One region of the Shewanella sp. H8 genome, then DNA from elsewhere that is predicted to be linked to it. Evidence: predicted binding sites of a transcription regulator. Region 1 holds the regulator's gene; the other holds the start of a gene.
The links. The regulator LexA, encoded in region 1, represses DNA repair genes until DNA is damaged. The targets are predictions, from matches to a motif close to TACTGTATNNNNATACAGTA.
Positions count from the first base shown of each region.

Region 2: the regulator LexA is predicted to act here: its motif matches at 2,151-2,170, upstream of ABIS04_RS16325 (DUF2188 domain-containing protein).

Region 1 is NZ_CP157213.1:275,494-279,714, reverse strand. It holds gene plsB (glycerol-3-phosphate 1-O-acyltransferase PlsB) at 1-1,301, opposite strand, end outside; gene lexA (transcriptional repressor LexA) at 1,565-2,179, shown strand; gene ABIS04_RS01185 (cell division inhibitor SulA) at 2,176-2,682, shown strand; gene coxB (cytochrome c oxidase subunit II) at 3,076-4,221, shown strand, end outside.
Region 2 is NZ_CP157213.1:3,765,987-3,770,207, reverse strand. It holds gene ABIS04_RS16335 (hypothetical protein) at 1-949, shown strand, start outside; gene ABIS04_RS16330 (DUF6988 family protein) at 1,419-2,018, shown strand; gene ABIS04_RS16325 (DUF2188 domain-containing protein) at 2,440-2,667, shown strand; gene ABIS04_RS16320 (hypothetical protein) at 2,679-3,293, shown strand; gene tnpA (IS200/IS605 family transposase) at 3,528-3,920, shown strand.

The DNA of each region.
Region 1 (4,221 bases):
TCCATAACGTGGTCATACCCTAAATACACAGGTACTAAAGTCACCGGACGCTCTATACCACGCAACACACTGTTTATAGTCATGGCCAGCATGCCCGTTTTAGGGGCCAGCAAGCGTCCGGTACGCGAACGACCACCTTCGGTGAAATATTCGACGGAATAACCCTTAGCAAACAACTGATCCAAATATTCACGAAAGACTGCTGTATAAAGTTTATTGCCATTAAAACTGCGGCGGATAAAGAATGCCCCGCCACGGCGGAACATTGGCCCTGCAGGCCAAAAATTAAGGTTTATACCCGCGGCAATATGTGGAGGAACCATGCCCTGGTAATACAAAATATACGACAGTAATAAGTAATCCATATGGCTGCGATGACAAGGCACATAGACAATCTCATGGCCATCATGATGTAGCTGTCGAACCTGTTCGGCACCTTTAATGTTAATGCCACTGTATAATTTATTCCATAACCAAGTCAGAAAACGCTCAGTTATGCGAACTAAACTATCGGAATAATTAGCAGCAATTTCATCAAGGTATTCAATAGCAGTTTCGCGGGCTTTCTCTGGCGAGACTTTTTTACTTAGCGACTCTTCTTCTATGGCCTTCTTGATAGACTCAGATTTTAATAAAGAAGCAAATAATACGTTTCGATTAGGTAACTGTGGCCCGGTCATAACCTTGCGTTGACGACGAAAATGCACTCGAGCAACACGGGTTAATTTGTGAGCAATTCTTTTATCTGTACCGTGTTCATCGGCCATATAACGAAGCGATAATGCATTAGAGAACTGGACAAAATTATGCCGTCCTAAAAATAAAATCATTAACCATTTACGTAGCCATGTTGGATTTTCTCTTTCAAATACAGCCGCTTTCATGCTGTCATCTTCTTTCCCTGGAGTACGTCCCCAATAAAGACAAACAGGAACCAACTGAATATCTAATTCAGAGTTCTCACGATGAAGAGATAATAGACTGGTAAAATAATTAATGAATTTTTCACCACTTTCGCGTTTACCAAATAATGGTTTGCGCCCCTCTAAACAAACAACACGAGGCACTTGCAAGCCATCAAGCTTTAATGATTCATAAGGGCTAGGCATACCAAAGCCTTCTGTGATTTCGCTCAAGGCGGCAATATCACTGATAGATTCCGTTTTCATCAAATAAACTAGAGGTTTAGTCGGATCTATATTGAGGTCATCAAAAGGATCATGTGGCACAACAATTGTTTGCACCATCCATTTTTGAATCCACTTTAATGTTCGTAAAAATATTGAATCAGGTTTTGACATGGTTATTTTCGCAACATAAGCCACTATAATATTGTTGCATAGGATACCAGAAACTACCCTGCTTACACTATCTGGCTTGTTTATCTTTGCCCTAAAGCTATTTTTCTTTCCGATAAAACAAGTTTTAAATATTTAAAATCATTTAAAAACAAGTAACTACCAAGTTACTTCCTAATAAAACACAAAAAATAGTTGGTTAATACTTGCACGAAAATAATCACTGTATATAATGACAGTCACTGTATAAAAAGACAGGAATTGTCATGAGACCGTTAACGCCGCGCCAAGCTGAAATATTAGACTTAATTAAAAACAATATCGCCGAAACAGGTATGCCACCCACTCGTGCTGAAATTGCGAATCGTCTTGGCTTTAAAAGTGCTAATGCCGCCGAAGAGCATTTAAAAGCATTAGCCAAAAAAGGCTTTATCGAGATAATTCCTGGTACCTCTAGAGGTATTCGATTACCTCATGAAGAACAGGTTGAAACCGGCCTGCCGCTCATTGGACAAGTTGCTGCTGGAGAGCCTATTTTGGCCCAAGAGCACGTGGAAAACTATTATCAAGTTGACCCCAATATGTTTAAACCCGCCGCTGATTTTTTATTGCGGGTTCGTGGTGACAGCATGAAAAATATCGGCATTTTAGAAGGCGACCTTCTCGCGGTACATAAAATGCAGCAAGCACGTAATGGCCAAGTTGTGGTGGCACGAATCGACGATGACGTCACCGTAAAACGATTTGAACAGAAAGGTAACGTCATTTATCTGCATGCAGAAAATGAAGATTACAACCCGATAAAAGTGGATTTAAGTTGCCAAAGCCTAACCATCGAAGGGCTTGCCGTTGGTGTTATCCGTAATGGAGATTGGTTATGAACAAACTAATGGGCATCGCCCCACGCCACCCTGGCTTATGGGTGGATTTATCAGACACAGAACTTCAGGGCAACCAAACCATTCAAACATTGCAAACGGTTACCCAAGGTGAAGCAGAGCTGAGTCAATTGTGTAGTCAATTAGCAACGTTAAGCCAACAAGGCCGCTGGATTGTACTCATTAGCCCACCTCACATTGGTTATAAACATATGCTGGCAAGTGCCGGAGTGAGAATGGATCGCATTTTACTGGTTCACACCAAAGATGAAGTCGAGACATTATGGGCCATGGAAAAAGCACTCACTAGTGGTACATCGAGTGCAGTAGTAACTTGGACAAGCTCACTTGATGCTCGCGATAGTCGCCGTTTGGAAATAGTAGCCAAAAGCGCACGTGCATTAGGGATCGTAATTGAAGATGTGAATACTCACTTACCTCACAAACATCAACTTGTTAGCCCTACCTTAGCAAATGGAACAAGTAATTTTTGCTCGTTTCACTAAGCACAAACCCTTAATTACCAAGCCCTGTATTGAATTCAGGGCTTTTTTTTCACCTTTTTCAGGCGATTAAGAAAAAAAGTGATCTTGATCAATCCTTAATCTACAAGTAATGTAATTAACAAGGATGAAACAATTTTTTATCTTTAATTTGACGTAAATGGCAGATTTAATAGTCATCGATGGGAAAACGTCAACACAAATTGATAAGTTCAGTCGTAGGTACAAGCGTGGTGCACAGCTAACAATAAAACCGTAGACCGTCTGTTTACAACCACCAAGGTACTTTGAGGTCATCAAACTTTTTTCGGGAACCGAAGAGTTTGCATAGAGCAGAGAATTACTGTGTGACTTTTCTTTGTAATTGCAATTTGCAATTAACAGAGGAGCAGTCTTGTGAAGCAATGGTTGTATTGTTTACTGGTTGTGTGTGTAGCACTTCCGCTTGGGGCAACAGCAATGCCCCTCAACATGACTCAAGGCGTGACAGATATCAGTGGTCAGGTTTATCACCTCCACATGACGATTCTTTATATCTGTTGTGCCATTGGGTTAGTGGTGTTTGGGATCATGATCTATTCAATGATTTACCACCGCAAATCAAAAGGCGCAGTCGCGGCCAATTTTCATGAAAGTACCAAAGTGGAAATTGCTTGGACCGTCATTCCTTTTATCATCTTAATTGCAATGGCTATTCCAGCCACCAAAACCTTAATTGCCATGGAAGATCCCAGCGATGCTGATCTCACCATTAAAATTACTGGGTCGCAGTGGAAATGGCATTACAGCTATTTTGATAAAGACATCGAATTTTACAGCTCATTATCTACCCCCAGAGAACAAATTGACGGTAGTGAGGCTAAAGGAGAACATTACCTCCTTGAAGTTGACAAACCTCTAGTGCTCCCCATTAACCAAAAAGTCCGTTTTTTGATGACTTCTGATGATGTTATCCACTCATGGTGGGTGCCCGCTTTTGCCGTTAAAAAAGATGCTAATCCAGGCTTTATTAATGAAACTTGGACTCGTATTGATAAGCCCGGTATTTATCGCGGCCAATGTGCCGAATTATGTGGTAAAGACCATGGTTTCATGCCGATTGTAGTGCAAGCATTATCGGAGGCCGATTTTGAAAATTGGTTGGTTGAGCAAAGACAACTAGCAAGCAATGCCGCTGCGGCAGCGGCGGCATCAATGACCCAAACCCTGTCACTCGAAGATCTAACCTCACAAGGTGAACAAATCTATATTGCTAGATGTGCTGCTTGTCACCAACCTAATGGTGCGGGTCTTCCTGGTGTATTCCCATCATTAATTGGCAGCCCTATCATAAAAGGCTCTGTTGAAGGCCATCTAAATATCGTCATAAACGGTAAACCAGGTACCGCAATGCAGGCCTTTGCAAAACAACTTAGCGCCCAAGAAATTGCAGCAGTGATTACCTTTGAACGTAATGCTTGGGGCAATAATAGCGGTGATCTTGTACAAGCTGTTGATATAGGAAAATTTTTAGGCAGTAACGAGGCAAAAACAGAAGCAAAC
Region 2 (4,221 bases), 1.0 Mb from region 1:
TCGTTTAGACCTAGAAGCCTTTTGTTTTAATTTATCCATATGTTTTTCTTGCGATGGAATTTTAGATAAATCCCCCCGACCGATTGATATGTATCATTTACTTATAGATCTTCTAAAAAATCATGCAAATAACAATGATATGTCTTTGTGGGTTCAAAACCAAAAGTTAGTTGATTGGTCACCTGAATTTGAACGTATGTATCCTGATAAATATAGAACTTGTATCCATATAGCAGGATTGGTTCATGTTATGAGCTATTGGGTGTATGACATTGGACACTATTTAATGGGGATTCCAGAGCCAAAAAAAATTGAGAAATATTTCAATTGGGTTGATAGTGAATGGATATTCGTTCATACATTTATAAATGGGTTTCATAATTTTTTTACGTCATTTTTAAAAAAAATGGACGAAAAAGGTGTAAAAGAAAGAGGGTATTCTTTGTTCGAGGCTCTGCATAAATCAAAAAGTTCTGATATTGATTATGATAAAGCCATTAATGAATTAAAGATAAGAAGCTCAGCTCAAAATAAAGCGATAAAAAGGATTGATCAAGCCATTAGTGCAGAGTTTTACTTGGAGGCAATTACTCTTGAAGAAAACCTGATTAGCAATTGCTTATTCAATTACCTTAAGTCGAAAAACAAACACTTCAAAAATCCATCATTTCAGAAACTCCTTAAAGAGTGTAAAGAGTTAACCAATGACGCTTCTGAAATGGTAGATAGAGTAAATACTTGGCGAGCGAAAAGAAATACTGCAATACATGGCTTTGTAGAATCTGAAATTAATTCTTTATCCGAGTCTGAAAATGAATTTTTGTCTTTTGCAAAAGAAACCTCTATTGAAGGGCGTGACTTTTGTCAGCTCATCTGTGATTGGTATATCAAACAATCCATTAATTTTATACCAACTGAATTTGAAACTAAGCAAAAAACTTTGAATTAAATAGTCAACCATTTAACAATTCATTACAGCGTGAAAAAAGTTGGCTTGCGCACAACTTTAGCTAAGCGTTTTAGCGGCTCTTAATTAAGCGTTGAGTTTGTAGCATTTTTCCTAAAAGACGTTTTAAAAACCAAAAAATAAACAGCCACGTTTATTGGCACCAAACAAAAAATGGCTACTTGATGTAGCCATTTTTATGGGAGTTTAATTGTGGCTTTTTGCAGTCTAAAGGACTATGTTGAGAAAAATAAGGCTGCTCTAATACATTGATATTGTTTGGTTTATTTTTTTACATTTGATACGGGTACTTTTAACGCGCAATTTACGTTTTTTATTTGAGTGTAAGAGTCATTAAATTGCTTTACTTTAAAGACATAGAAAACATAGGATGATATTAATCAATAACTTAAACGGGTGGCTTTATCAGTCGAGCTGTTCGATAAGCTGTTATAGCTCCTGGAGGCAGTCCGTGGCACCTGATGATAAAATTCTAGATTATTTTAAAGTCATTCATGAAAATTGTAATACTATTGAATTTACATTTGATAAAAAAAATAGCCTTTATATTCCATTGTTTAATACATCTATCGATCATGGTTTATCGATACTTTTATTAAAAAAGCAAAACCTTACAGTTTCATGCTTAGCTTTAGCTCGCCCAATGGTTGAAAGTTATTTAAGAGCAATGTGGGTCAAGTATTGCCTTCATGAAGATAAAATTATTGAGGGTTGTTCTACTATGCACTTTCCCATCAAGTTAGATTTTTTATTGGGTGAAATTGAAAAAAAGCTACCTGAAAACCATTTGTTTAGCGGATTTAAATCATCAATTACACCTCTGTTAGTAAATATCCATGACTATACTCATACGGGAATCCAAAGTATTGTTCGGCAGTATGACTATAATAAAAATCTAACAAATGAAAATTGCTTTGATGAAGTGTCTGAACTCATAAAATTAGTCGTTTTAGTTACATCGTTATCATATGAAGAACTAATTCCAGTTATGGATAACAGCCTTTCACATACTGACATTTATAAATCAGCTATGGAGCTGATCGAGCTATAACAAACGCATCAAGAGGGACAGCCAATGCGTGGCATTTTTATAATGCGTTGGTTTTTGTGATTACGGTGTTATGCGGAAAGTTGGCTACAAACAAAAAATGGCTACTTGATGTAGCCATTTTTATGGGCATTTCACTGTGGATTTTTGCAGTCTAAAGGACTATGTTAAGAAAAATAGGGCTGCTCTAATATATTGATATAGATTGGTTTATTTTTTTCATTTGATGCGGCACGCTTTTAACGTGCAATTTACGTTTTTTATTTGAGTGTAAGAGTCATTAAATTACTTTACTTAACAGACATATAAAATGTAAGGTTATATTCATCAATAACTTAAATGGGTGGCTTTATCGGTCGAGTCGTTCAATAAGCTGTTAGGTTTCAATCTAATATTCATTTATTTTTCAATATCCGGAGATTTTATGAGTAAAAAATCGCAACATGTTGTTAGTAGTGCTAAAGGCGGATGGGATGTTAAAAAAAGTGGTTCTGACAGAGCATCTAAGCACTTTGTAACTCAGGTGGAAGCTATTCAATGGGCAAAAGGAGTCGCTCAAAATCAGAAATCTGAATTATATATTCATGGCAAAGATGGAAAAATAAGAGAAAAAAATAGTTATGGTAATGATGATTATCCGCCAAAAGGCTAAAGGTAAGTTTGATGATGGATAATTTTAATAAGAATGTTTTTGTAAACTGCCCGTTCGATGATGACTATCGGCAATTATTAATTTCGATTATTTTTACTGTTAAATATTTAGGCTATATTCCGCGATTATCTCTTGTAAGATCAGACTCTGCGGAGTCTCGTATTGATAAAATAGTGGGTTTAATTAATGAGTCAAAATTTGGGATTCATGATCTATCAAGAATAATATCTTCTAGTGAAAATGAGCATTTTAGAATGAATATGCCTTTTGAACTTGGTATTGATTATGGTTCAAAAGCGTTTAAAGAAGGAAAGTGGGCTACGAAACAGCTACTAGTTTTAGAAAAAGAGAAATATCGATATCAAAAAGCTCTTTCGGATTTATCTGGCTCAGATATAAAAAATCATGATGATAGTCCTATAAAAGTTGTAAAAGTTGTTCGTGATTGGTTTGTTGCTACTGAAGATATTCGTGCAGATAGCGGGAACAAAATTTGGTCTAAATTTAATGAATTTAATGCTTACTTGTACGACCAAGCTGTAGAAATAGATGGTCATGATGATGTTGATGAGCTTCAAGTCATAGAAGTAATTAGACACATAGAAGACTGGCTTAAAGCAACATAACAAGGCGTTGAAATCGGAATTGTAAAACATAGCCACCCACGATTATTTTTATATTTGACGTTGACACTTTTAACGCACAATTTAAGTTTTTATTTGAGTGTAAGAGTCATTAAATTGCTTTACTTCAAAGACATATAAAATGTAAGGTTATGCTCATCAATAACTTAAACGGTCGGCTTTATCGGTCGAGTCGTCAATAAGCTGTTATACGATTATTCAAATTGGAGATGTATTTTGAGTTTAAAAATTGTAGGGAAATCCCCTGGATTTAACAATAATTATCACTTTCATGCATCACCTAAATATAGGGCAAGTGCATTTTCACCTGAAATAGCAATCAGAACAAAAGAGTTAATAGAATCAAAGTCAACTGAACTGGGTTGGAAAGTTCATGATATTGCTGTTGATGATGACCATATTCATTTTCTTATTCAAGCAGATACCACACCTAGTAATATTGCACACCGTTTGTTTGGTTTCACATCTTTCTCATTAAGAAAAGAATTCCCTAAGTTAAAAGAACTTAATAAAGATCATTTTTGGGGCGGTGAGCAATGTAAATGCATTACAGATGTGGATCACTTTAATAATACAATTGCTTATATTGCAAAACATAAGCAATCATAAATCGTATAACAAGAGACTTTAAGTCGGAATAAAAACAGTTAGTTAAGCAGACGTTGATCTAAGCCGCAGCGCGGAGCCAAAGCTGATTCACTCGAGTATATTAACCTGATAGAATCAGCTAGATTTAAAAAAATGTGATGGAACACCACTATGAAAAAGGAATTGAAATTGAACACATACAAACCAAGCCTCATAATCAATTCAACATTGCTTTGCAGTCTATAGCCTGTATTAAAAAAGCAAATCCCTATAGCATAATATGTACCCATTAACCTGGACTCGGCATCAGCAAAGTCCTACA